DNA from 4 places in the Enterobacter sp. SA197 genome. Region 1 is predicted to be linked to each of the others. Evidence: predicted binding sites of a transcription regulator. Region 1 holds the regulator's gene; each other region holds the start of a gene.

The links. Region 1 encodes CRP, which controls carbon source genes, mostly activating them, when cyclic AMP is high. Its sites were predicted from a motif close to ATGTGANNNNNNTCACAT; they were not measured.
Region 2: the regulator CRP is predicted to act here: its motif matches at 1,719-1,736, upstream of bhsA (multiple stress resistance protein BhsA).
Region 3: the regulator CRP is predicted to act here: its motif matches at 2,052-2,069, upstream of M1D91_RS03800 (glycoside-pentoside-hexuronide (GPH):cation symporter).
Region 4: the regulator CRP is predicted to act here: its motif matches at 1,459-1,476, upstream of M1D91_RS07660 (CidA/LrgA family protein).

The regions. Positions count from the first base shown of each region.
Region 1 covers NZ_CP096393.1:4,557,379-4,560,505, reverse strand. The annotation lists gene M1D91_RS21450 (YccS/YhfK family putative transporter) at 1-1,173, opposite strand, end outside; gene crp (cAMP-activated global transcriptional regulator CRP) at 1,222-1,854, opposite strand; gene M1D91_RS21440 (OsmC family protein) at 2,163-2,567, shown strand; gene M1D91_RS21435 (phosphoribulokinase) at 2,913-3,127, opposite strand, start outside.
Region 2 covers NZ_CP096393.1:2,007,910-2,011,036, reverse strand. The annotation lists gene mfd (transcription-repair coupling factor) at 1-210, shown strand, start outside; gene ldtC (L,D-transpeptidase LdtC) at 365-1,321, shown strand; gene bhsA (multiple stress resistance protein BhsA) at 1,387-1,644, opposite strand; gene M1D91_RS09205 (TetR/AcrR family transcriptional regulator) at 1,890-2,525, shown strand; gene M1D91_RS09200 (glycine zipper 2TM domain-containing protein) at 3,013-3,127, opposite strand, start outside.
Region 3 covers NZ_CP096393.1:827,337-830,463, forward strand. The annotation lists gene M1D91_RS03795 (glycoside hydrolase family 43 protein) at 1-542, opposite strand, end outside; gene M1D91_RS03800 (glycoside-pentoside-hexuronide (GPH):cation symporter) at 539-1,945, opposite strand; gene aroP (aromatic amino acid transporter AroP) at 2,113-3,127, opposite strand, start outside.
Region 4 covers NZ_CP096393.1:1,671,746-1,674,872, reverse strand. The annotation lists gene M1D91_RS07670 (GNAT family N-acetyltransferase) at 1-395, opposite strand, end outside; gene M1D91_RS07665 (LysR family transcriptional regulator) at 490-1,419, shown strand; gene M1D91_RS07660 (CidA/LrgA family protein) at 1,525-1,920, shown strand; gene M1D91_RS07655 (CidB/LrgB family autolysis modulator) at 1,920-2,615, shown strand; gene cdd (cytidine deaminase) at 2,745-3,127, shown strand, end outside.

The sequences.
Region 1 (3,127 bases):
CCAGTAGGGTTTAGGCAGATTCAGCGCACTGCCCATCAGACTGGCCACGCTCAGCATAACGCTGAGGCGTGCAGCATTACGCAATGCAGCAGATTTGAAGGAGAGATAACTTTTCAGCGCCGGAATGAGTGGCAGGCGTCGCTGCTTTTCCTCCATCAAATCACGAATATAGAGTGGACGCTGGGTGCGCAGGACACGGGCAATCTGACTGAAGTGCCAGGCGCAGAACTGACCTACCGGGTTGTCCGGATGCTGACGGGCAATTTTTTCCAGTGCGCCTGTCTGCTTGTCCATATTGAAGCGTTGGGGATAACGATGATAGAGGATGTCGTCTGCAATGACCCGTAGCCGTGCCGCCACGGTTTGCGCATTCCAGCGAATCACCTCTTCTGCATGGCTACGCTCTACCAGCTCCTGGACTTCCTTTGGCTGGTGCAGGCTAACGGCTATGTGCTCCTGCAGATCCAGCGCCACCTGAAACACGCGGCGCAGGCGCTTGTAATCACTGTTATGATTTGCCGCCAGCATATGCAGTTGCTGGTAGCACTGGCTTATCATATCTACCGCTTTTTGCTGGCGGGCGAGCAGCGGCGGCAGGGCCTTTTCCGGGTCCGCATGCTGAGTCAGCAGGCTGTATTTAGCCTCGCAATAATCGGCCAGTTGTCGATACAACAAACTCAGCGACTCGCGCAGTGGCTGCTCCCGCCACAGCCAGAACCAGAAGGCGTTAAACGCGCCATACCACAACGTGCCAAGGCTGTAGATGAGCAGTGGCTCCCAGACCGGCATATTTCCCGCAAGGCTCAGGGTGAAGATGGCGGCAATCAGTGAGGCGGGGAGCAACCTGCCATGCAGGGCGCTTATCTCAGCCGTCACCCCCAGCACCAGCGCCAGCAGGGTCAGAATGAGCGGTAGCGGGACGTTTTCGAAAAGGAGGAATTGCACCGCGAGACTGCTACCGGCGAAAAGCGAACCGCCAATGATCACCCGCTTGAAGAAGCGCTTATGCAGCGTGTCGAGACCGGCAATATTGCAACAGGCAGGTACTAACGAGAAGAGCAGCCCTAAATCCAGTCGACCGGCAATCAGGCCAACGGTCACAGGCAGACATAACACCAGCGTTTGTCGCAGTGCGTAGTTGATTTCGGGGTGGTAAATCAGCCTGCGCCACATCGGAAAACAAAAACGGCGCACTGCCTTGAGCAGCGCGCCGTTCGGGGATTAACGTGTTCCGTACACGACGATAGTTTTACCATGCGCGGAGATCAGATTCTGATCTTCCAGCATCTTCAGGATGCGACCAACGGTTTCACGCGAGCAGCCCACGATCTGACCAATCTCCTGACGGGTTATTTTAATTTGCATACCGTCCGGGTGGGTCATGGCGTCGGGTTGTTTCGCCAGATTCAGTAACGTCTGAGCAATACGGCCTGTTACGTCGAGGAAGGCGAGGTTGCCCACTTTTTCCGACGTGACCTGCAGGCGACGCGCCATCTGCGAAGAGAGACGCATCAGAATATCCGGGTTTACCTGGATCAACTGACGGAATTTTTTGTAGGAAATTTCAGCCACTTCACAAGCGGTCTTGGCGCGTACCCAGGCACTGCGCTCCTGACCTTCTTCGAACAGACCCAGTTCACCAATAAAATCGCCCTGGTTCAGGTAAGAGAGGATCATCTCTTTTCCTTCTTCATCCTTGATGAGCACAGCCACTGAGCCTTTGACGATGTAGTACAACGTCTCCGCTTTTTCACCCTGGTGAATCAGCGTGCTCTTCGACGGGTACTTATGAATATGGCAATGAGACAAGAACCATTCGAGAGTCGGGTCTGTTTGCGGTTTGCCAAGCACCATGCGCGGTTATCCTCTGTTATAAGCTGGCTCCAGCCTCAGGATCTGCGCCCTGTGACTGGGGTTGCAATCTGTCTTCCCGATACCTGGGAAGTGCACCGTCAGACGTGTCTGCGGCCTCTAAGATGTGATGTCCTCTGCGTACATGCAGTACATCAATATATCACTGTAGCATCCAGACTGTTTTAGCATAGGTTTTGCCGCCTGTCTCCTGGTGTCTCGCTTCAGCTTGATGCAGGTCGCCTTCCGTTGCGAGTTTTCTTATGTACGCGTAATCTGTAGAGAAAGTTGCTACTGCGGAGTGAAGAAAAATGCATGCGCGTGTGAAATGGGTTGAAGGGTTAACGTTCCTGGGGGAGTCTGCTTCCGGGCACCAGATCCTGATGGATGGTAATGCGGGCGATAAAGCGCCAAGCCCTATGGAAATGGTGCTGATGGCCGCGGGCGGATGCAGCGCGATTGATGTGGTCTCTATTCTGCAAAAAGGCCGTCACGATGTGACAGACTGCGAAGTCAAGCTGACCTCCGAACGTCGGGAAGAGGCGCCGCGTTTATTCACCCACATCAATCTGCACTTCATTGTGACAGGAAAAGCGTTGAAGGATGCGGCAGTATCACGTGCGGTAGATCTCTCTGCAGAGAAGTACTGTTCAGTGGCGCTGATGCTGGAAAAAGCGGTGAATATCACCCATTCGTATGAAGTGATTGAAGCCTGATTGGTGGTGGATATTCTTTCCTGCCCCCGCCGGGCTGAGGGATTTCCCACAAAATAATGCGAGCACGGACAGTCCCCTCTCCTCTTTGGGGAGGGGAAACATGCGGCTCTGGTAGTCATTCCGCTCACCTCAGGTTCCTGGTTTCTCCAGAGATCCAGAACCCGTGACCGAGCCAGGGTTGGCTCATCGCCACAGCCCTGCCCCCCGGCCTTACGGATACACGTCGGTGATTTTCAGCCGGACCCTGTTATCGCGGTGGCTGTATTATTCTCATCACGCAATGTTATCGCTGCAAGATGTACTATTACCGGGGATTTTTCAGCTCAAGGGGATAGGGAACTGAACTCACTCGATCTTCTTACCTTCCATTAATCGCTCTACCAGCGGCGTCATAATAAGCTCCATCGCCAGTCCCATCTTGCCGCCCGGCACTACCAGCGTATTCATATGTGAAATAAATGAACCCTGTAGCATGGCCAGTAGCCAGGGGTAATCAATGCCTTCCAGATTACGAAAGTGAATAACCACAAAGCTTTCGTCGAGAGAGGGGATAACTTTTG
Region 2 (3,127 bases), 2.5 Mb from region 1:
GGTAATGAAAAAGGAGGGAGTATTGAATTTAGCGAGAAGAATCACGTTAACCCGGCCTGGCTCATTGGTCTGCTGCAAAAACAGCCGCAGCACTTCCGGCTCGATGGCCCGACGCGACTGAAGTTCTTCCAGGATTTGAGCGAGCGTAAAACCCGTATGGAATGGGTTCGTAACTTTATGCTGCAACTGGAGCAGAACGCCGTCGCCTGATAGCACCTCCAGACCGGATCGGCACGCTCCCGATCCGGTTTTCCTGCCATATTTACAAACACTTTGCACTCCCCAGGACTTCCCGACGCTTCAGCCCACCATAATTCCATTGGCTGTTTTTATAAAAATAACCTTATTATTCACATGGATTATGATGATGATAAAAGATGCGCGCATTGCACTCTGGGCGGTGCTGATTGCCGTGGTGCTTGTACTACCCGCAAGAGCCAATACCTGGCCCCTCCCCCCGGCAGGCGGGCGGATGGTAGGTGAAAATCGCTATCATGTTGTGGAAAATGATGGGGGATCGCTGGAGGCTATCGCAAAAAAATATAATGTCGGTTTTCTCGCCCTATTGCAGGCCAACCCAGGCGTTGATCCATACGTGCCGCGAGCGGGTAGTGTACTGACGATACCTTTGCAGACTCTGCTGCCCGACGCGCCACGCCAGGGGATTGTGATAAATCTTGCTGAGCTGCGACTCTATTACTATCCGCCCGGCACCAACGAGGTCACGGTCTACCCTATCGGTATCGGGCAACTGGACAGCGACACGCTTACGCCTACGATGGTGACCACGGTATCGGATAAGCGTGCGAACCCTACCTGGACGCCAACCGCCAATATCCGCGCCCGCTATAAAGCGCAGGGCATTGAGTTGCCTGCTGTCGTTCCGGCAGGTCCTGATAACCCGATGGGTCATCATGCTATTCGCCTGGCGGCCTACGGCGGCGTGTATTTAATTCACGGCACCAATGCTGATTTTGGCATTGGCATGCGCGTCAGTTCAGGGTGTATTCGCCTGAGAGACGATGACATTCAGGCGTTGTTTAATGCCATTACACCAGGTACTCGCGTCAATATCATCAATACTCCAATCAAGGTGTCAGCGGAACCGGATGGCCGACGTCTTGTGGAGGTACACCAGCCGCTGTCAAAATCCATTGATGACGATCCACGGCTGCTGCCAGTTACCCTTAATCAGACGATGCAGCGTTTTAGAAACGCGCCTGAAAGCGAAGCCGATGTTTTCGACCACGCCATTGAGATCCGTTCCGGCATGCCAGTCGACGTCACTCGTCATGCCCCCCCACCATCCCAATCGCTTTAAGCATAAAAAAAGGCCCCGAACATGCGGGGCCTTTTTTGTGGTACTTACGTCGCTTAACTCAACAATTATTTGTAGAGAACCGCTGTACCGTGCAGTTTGTCAGAACCGGTCACAGAGGTGATACGGTAAGACGTTGCGCCAGACGCTTCGGCTTTTTGTGCCAGCTGGTTTTCAACTGACGAGAGGTTAGTACCTGCAGAAACAGCAACGGTCCCCACTTCCTGTTGACCAGTAGGAGTGGCCTGAACCTGTACAGCAGCAAAACTTGCAAACGAGAGGGAACTCAGGATAGCAGCAGCAAACAGTGTTTTAACGTTTTTCATGTTCATGACTCCGGGCAGATGATTGAGGAGGTCGTTAAAATTTAATTAATTAACGATCGATAATCAAATGATAAATGTGATCTATATCACTCGTCAATCCATTTTTATAATGAATGTTATTTAATTTGATAAATCGTTAATTATCAGATAGATATAATTTAATAATTTGTGCTATTTGCTGCTGGCATCAATGAACATTTATTTTTATAATGATTGTTCAACAAACCAACAAGGTGGAACGGCACATGACCGATGACGTCAGCAGTAGTATTAAAAAAAGCCGTGGCCGACCGAAAGTGTTCGACAGGGAAGCGGCGCTCGACAAAGCCATGACGCTCTTTTGGCAGCATGGTTATGAAGCCACATCATTATCCGATCTTGTAGAAGCTACCGGCGCAAAAGCGCCAACGTTGTATGCAGAGTTTACTAATAAAGAGGGGTTATTCCGTGCGGTCCTTGACCGGTATATTGCCCGCTTTGCAGCGCAGCATGAGGCGCAACTGCTTGGCGAAGGAAAACCCGTGACACAGGCACTCGAAGATTACTTCACCGCCGTTGCAACTTGCTTTACCAGTAAAGAGACGCCTGCAGGTTGTTTTCTGATTAATACGTCAGCCACACTGGCAGCCTCTTCACAGACCATTGCACAAACCATTAAGGCGCGCCACGCACGTCAGGAACAGTTATTGCTGCAATTTCTTGCTCTCCGCCAGCAGCGAGGTGAAATTCCCGGGGACACACCGTTAACGGAGGTGGCTGAATTCCTGAGCTGTATTTTACAGGGCATGTCCATTAGTGCGCGTGAAGGAGCGAGTTGCGACAAGCTGCTGCAGGTAGTGCGCACGACGCTTCGTCTGTGGCCAACCCTGATAACCCGCTGAACCTGTATGCGTGCCTCTCATTATCGTTTTCACCTATTTAAACAATAGGTGAAAACGTAAAGTCGTTTTTACCGCTTTGCTAAGATTAAACAGTAATTATTGCGCTGCTAACGATTTACCTGCGCAAATAAAAGCAACGTTATGATGACGTTATTAAAGAATTGGTGGGTTTACTTATTTGCGCATTTTGGCTCTTCGATAACGTTGCGCACATACTGACTGGACACATGCAGAAGGAAAACGACGATGATTTTGCTATTACCATTCATCAAAGTGCTAATAGTAATTACATTATTATCTGGCCTCTGGGTTTTATGTGGTGGTTCCGTACTCTTTGCTTTTATCGCTGTTCTTATCACCGGGTTTCTGCTCAGGTTTCAGCAGGAGCTCATCTGACTATATCAAGGCCTTAATCATAAGGCCTTGATAATAAAAAAGGCCCCTCAGCCTGAGCAATTGAGGAGCCAACAGGTACAGTACTGCTATTTTACGCTTTGTTATTCAAAACAAGCTGACCATTACCATCCAGTGGGATCTGAGTTCCAGGATCGTTATTCATACGAATTTTACCCTGCTGATCGCCAATTTTATACGTCACGTCG
Region 3 (3,127 bases), 1.3 Mb from region 1:
GGTTTGCTGAGCATCACCGGCTCGCCTTTCAGCGTCCAGGGATTCTCCATTTCTGCCAGATAGAGGTTTGAATTACCGGCAATATGCGGGGATTTTTGCGCCCATAAGTACCAACGTTTTCCCTGATGGACAAAGGTTGTGGCATCCAGGGCGAAGGTGTCGAAAGGGGTTTTTATCTGGCCTTTTTCTACCCAGTTCCCGCTTAACGGATCGGCGTCGGCACACTCCAGGGCAAACATGCGGTGCTGGAACATATTCAATGCATCCAGCGCTTGCGTCCAGGTGGCGGCAAAGTAGAGATACCATTTTCCATCGATATAATGCAGTTCAGGTGCCCAGATAAGTTCGCTCATCGGCCCGTTATCCGGTTTGCGCCACACGGTCACCCCTTCGGCTTCCCGTAGGCCTTCCAGTGACGTGGCCCGACGAAGTTCAAGCCGGTCATACTCCGGTACTGAGGCCACAAAATAGTAGTTACCCTCATGGCGCAGAATGTACGGATCGGCCCGCTGTTCTATAAAAGGATTTGGCCAGTTCATTATGCTTTCCTTACGTTTTCGCCTGCGGGTACCGCCTGAGCATCGCTCAGTTCGTGGTAATTCACACGGCGTTTTTCCAGATCTGCCTGGATGGTTTTCATCAGTTCACGATCGACTTTCAGCAGGCGAACCACGCCAGCCGTAATGAGGTAGCCCACGCCCGGAATGATGGTAAACAGCAGCATGATGCCATTAATGGCGCTCGGGCTTTGCGCTTTGGCACCCGCGTCATAACCGTACCAGGAGAGCAGGAAACCAACCATCGCGCCCGCAACCGCCAGCCCGACTTTCAGGAAGAAGAGGTTACCGGAGAAGCTGATGCCGGTGATGCGTTTGCCGGTTTTCCACTCGCCGTAGTCGTCAACATCCGCCATCAGCGACCAGTGAAGCGGTGATGGGATCTGATGCAGAATATTGAGCAGGAAGTAGAGCACCACAATCATCATGGTGGCTTTCGGGTCGAAGAAATAGAACGCGCAGGAGAAAATCGCCAGTGCGATATTGGTCCAGAAGAAGACTTTCAGTTTGCACCAGCGGTCGGTCAGCACTTTCGCCAGCATACTGCCGATCATCATACCCACCACGCCGAGGCTGATAAAAATCGTGGCAAAGTGGGTACTTTCGCCCATCACCCAGGTGACGTAATACATGGTGGCGGCCATACGAATAAAGCCCGGGCAAACGTTGCAGAGGGTAAGCAGCAAAATACGCACCCACTGGTCGTTCTTCCAGACGTCCTTCATATCTTTCTTCATGTCATCGTGGGTCGGCACGGCCGGACGAACACGCTCACGCACCGTGGCAAAGCAGAAGAGGAACATGCACATGCCGATAAATGCCAGTACCGTCATCGCCATTTGATAGCCTTTGGCTTTGTCCTCGCCACCGAACCATTCCGCCATCGGCAGCAGCGTCAATGACAACAGCAGGGTCGCAATACCCACCATCACGAAGCGGTAGGACTGACAGGCCACACGCTCTTTCGGATCGTTGGTGATGACACCGCCCAGCGAGCAGTAAGGGATATTGATGGCGGTATAGGTCAGAGAGAGCAGGAAGTAGGTGATGAAGGCATAGATAACTTTGCTATTGTAGGTCCAGTCAGGCGTGGTGAACATCAACACACTGAAGACCGCATAAGGGAGCGCTATCCATAAAAGCCAGGGACGGAAACGCCCGTATTTGCTTTGGGTTCGGTCGGCAAGCGCCCCCATGATGGGGTCGGTAACGGCATCAATGACGCGGATAGAGAGCAACAATACGCCGACCAGAGCCGGTGCCAGGCCGAAAATATCAGTATAGAAATAGTTAACAAACAACATGATGGCACCAAAGATGATGTTGCATCCGGCGTCGCCCATGCCATAGCCGATTTTCTCTTTGACAGACAGTTTAGTCGCGTCCATTAGCGATACTCCCAGTGAGATGTGGGAATAATTATTCGCCCCCTAAGAATAATTTGCGTTACAGGATGCGGGCAGAGACATGGACAAAACTGCTATGTAAAGCAAAGTGTGAGGAAGGTAACACCAGGAGAACCACCCTCTCCCGTAGGGGAGAGGGTAGGGGGCAATTAATTGGCTTTTGCCACTTTTGCCGTTTTCTGTTTGAACATGTAGCCAATACCCAGAATGACCAGCCAGACCGGGATGAGGTAGACCGAGATAGCCATACCTTCCGTCATCAGCATAATGACCAGCACTGCCGCCATGAAAATCAGGCAGATCCAGTTACCCAGTGGGTAGAACAGCGCCGGGAAGCGGGTAGTCACCCCCTGCTGCTGTTTTGCACGACGGAATTTCATGTGTGCGAGGCTAATCATCGCCCAGTTGATCACCAGTGCTGAAACCACCAGTGCCATCAGCAGACCGAAGGCAGATTCCGGTGCCATATAGTTAATTAACACACACAGAGCCGTAACCAGCGCAGACACGATAATGGTGTTGACCGGCACACCACGTTTATCCACGCTCAGCAGCGCCTTTGGTGCGTTACCTTGTTGTGCCAGGCCGAACAGCATGCGGCTGTTGCAGTAAACGCAGCTGTTATAAACCGAGAGCGCAGCCGTCAAAACGACGATGTTAAGTGCGTTCGCCACCAGCGTATCGCCCAGCTCGTGGAAGATCAGTACAAACGGGCTGGTATCGGCGGTGACACGCGTCCACGGCAGCAGAGAAAGCAGCACGGCCAGTGAGCCCACATAAAAAATCAGGATACGGTAGATAACCTGGTTGGTCGCTTTAGGAATGCTTTCATGCGGGTTATCGGCTTCAGCGGCGGTAATACCGACCAGCTCCAGGCCGCCGAAGGAGAACATGATGATAGCCATCATCATTACCAGCCCGGAAATACCATTCGGCAGGAAGCCACCTTGTTCCCACAGATTGCGCACGGTTGCCTGCGGACCCGCGTTGCCGCTGAACAGCAGCCAGCCGCCGAACAGGATCATGGCGACCACGGCGACCACTTTAATAATGGCGAACCAGAACTCCATCTCGCCAAAGACTTTTACGTTGGTAAGGTTGATGGCATTAATAGCGATAAAGAAGACGGCGGCTGATGCCCAGGTTGGGATTTCAGGCCACCAG
Region 4 (3,127 bases), 2.1 Mb from region 1:
TGTAAAGCCAGTGAAGCTTCGTTTTCACTGTTACCGACCACGCAGATCAACTGTCTGTACCCGTGTGCTTCGGCCCAGGCTATAGCCCTGGCGAGCAGCTTTTTGCCCGCCCCCTGGCGACAAAAAGCATTATCAATGTAAATCGAATCTTCAAGCGTGTAGCGGTACGCCGCACGAGTCCGGTAGCGTGACAGGTAGCAGTACCCTTTAACACTGCCCTCATGGATCAATACAAACCAGGGCAGTCCGGCGTCACGCAAGTTGTTCAGGCGCACCAGCATATCGTCAGGCGTGGGGATTTCGGTTTCAAACGAGGCGGTGCCGTGGGCCACGTGCCAGGCATATATTGCGTGGATGGCGGGAATATGATGTTCTTCGGCTTCAGTAATGTGCATTCTTCAACTCCTGTTTCTGATGCAGGCAGGATAACCGTTCCCTCTCTCTTCAGGCACAGGTCTTCACTTATGACCTGTATAAGGAAAACCTTGCATGACCACCCTCAGTCTCGATCAGCTGGCCACCTATAAGCTGGTGATAAGTCGGGGAAGTTTTACCGCTGCGGCCACGGTGCTGGGCCTCTCCCAGCCTGCGGTCAGTTTGCAGATACGCCAGTTAGAGGCCACCTTGCAGGCGCGCTTAATTGAGCGAACCGGGCGCGGTATCCGCCCTACGCCTGCCGGATTGACGTTACTCGAACATTGCGCTGAGATTGACAGAGCGGTCAACACGGCAGTGCAGGCTGTCGCCAGACACCAGCAGCACATCAGCGGCAGCGTTGTTCTGGGAACAGGCGCAACCCTGTGTATTCATTTACTGCCTCCGGTATTGCTGGCGCTGCGTCAGCTCTGGCCAAAGCTTACCGTCGACGTACGCACCGGGAATACCCAGGACATTGTTCGCGCCATTGAAGAAAACAGGATTGATATCGGCCTCGTCACTCTGCCCGCGGCAGGCAAAAACATAGAGATAACCCCGGCGATGAAGGAAGAGTTTGTGGTGATTGGCGCGACGGGACTCGAAGGCGTGGATGCCCCTTTTTCCCCGGCCCGTTGCGCCGCGATGCCGCTCATTGTGTTTGAATCCGGTAGCGGCGTTCGCCAGCAAATTGATAACTGGTTTTTAAGCGCTGGCGTAGAGGCGAAATCGGTGATGGAGCTTGGCAGCGTCGAAGCGATTAAACGCATGGTGCGTGCAGGACTGGGGGTGAGTATCGTGCCACGCATGGCTGTTGCGCAGCCGCTGGAAAGAGAGGGCCTTGAAATTTTTCCTCTGGAGCCCCCGCTGCACCGTACATTAGGCTGGGTTATGCGCCAGGATCGTGTAGTCCACCGTGGCATACAGGAAGTCGTTCACCATATTACTGAGGCAATACGCAAGCTGACAGACGAAAAGCAGGCGTTATCCTGTGGTAAGGCCTGACGTTCCCTAAAGGAATATTTGGTATGCTCATAATTCATGATGTGATCGGTAGCACATTTTAGCCTTTAATTGTATGATGAATGCGGTTCATCAAGGGTTTTCACCATGAGTAAATCACTGACTAATATCTGGCACTATCTGCGCGCTTTTGCTCTTATTTACGCCTGTCTGTATGCGGGAATTTACCTCTCTTCGCTGCTACCTATTACTATTCCCGGCAGCATTATTGGCATGCTGATTTTATTTGTCCTGCTGGCACTGCAAATCCTGCCGGCGAAATGGGTCGCCCCTGGCTGCTACGTCCTGATCCGCTATATGGCGCTTCTCTTTGTGCCTATCGGTGTGGGGGTCATGCAGTATTACGACATGCTACGCGCTCAGTTCGGGCCCATTGTGGTCTCCTGTGCCGTGAGTACGCTCATTGTCTTTTTGGTTGTGAGCTGGAGCACCCATCTGGTACATGGCGAACGTAACGTCGTTGGTAAAAAAGAGAGTAAATAATGATGACGTATATCTGGTGGTCCCTGCCTTTGACCCTGGCCGTGTTCTTCGCTGCGCGCAAACTCGCCGCACGTTTTAAGATGGCGCTGCTTAATCCGTTGCTGATAGCCATGGTGGTGATTATTCCTTTCCTGCTGCTGACGGGGATCCCTTACGATCACTATTTTCAGGGGAGCAAAATCCTCAATGACCTGCTGCAGCCTGCGGTCGTGGCGCTCGCCTTCCCGCTCTATGAACAGCTTCACCAGATCCGGGCGCGCTGGAAATCGATAATCACTATTTGCTTTATTGGTAGCGTGGTCGCCATGGTCACCGGTTCAGTTATCGCCCTGATGATGGGGGCGACACCTGAAATTGCAGCTTCGGTTCTTCCAAAATCCGTGACGACGCCCATTGCGATGGCCGTAGGAGGAAGCATAGGCGGCATTCCTGCCATCAGTGCGGTATGCGTGATTTTTGTGGGTGTTCTGGGGGCGGTTTTTGGTCATACCCTGTTGAATTTGATGAAAATACAGACGAAATCTGCCCGAGGGCTCGCGATGGGGACCGCCTCGCATGCGCTCGGTACTGCCCGGTCTACTGAGCTTGATTATCAGGAAGGGGCGTTCAGCTCGCTGGCCCTGGTGATCTGCGGCATTATCACCTCGCTTATTGCCCCCTTTTTATTCCCGCTTATTCTGGCGATGGCGGGCTAAAATTTGCGATGGATCGCGCATTTTTCATTTGAATTTCATAAGTTGCATATACAGTGCGATGCTGATCACATATAAAGGCGCAAACGGCCCGTAAACTACGATCCCATTACACTGTTATGAGGCAACGCCATGCATTCACGTTTCCACACTGCGTTTCCGGCCCTCGCGGACACACTCAGGACCGCGCTGGCACCGCTTCTCGATGACGCGCACTTTCCTGCGATGTTAAGCGCGCAGCAGGTATCTGACCTGCTTGACGCCACCGGGATGGACGAAGACGCGCTGGCCTTCGCTCTGCTCCCCCTTGCCGCCGCCTGCGCGCGTACTGAACTCTCCCATTTCAACGTCGGTGCCATTGCCAGGGGCGTCAGCGGTGCCTGGTATTTTGGTGCCAACATGGAGTTCCTCGGTGCCACCATGCAACAGACCGTGCATGCTGAACAGAGCGCCATCAGCCATGCGTGGTCGCGCGGTGAGAAAGCGCTGGTTTGCATCACGGTGAATTACACCCC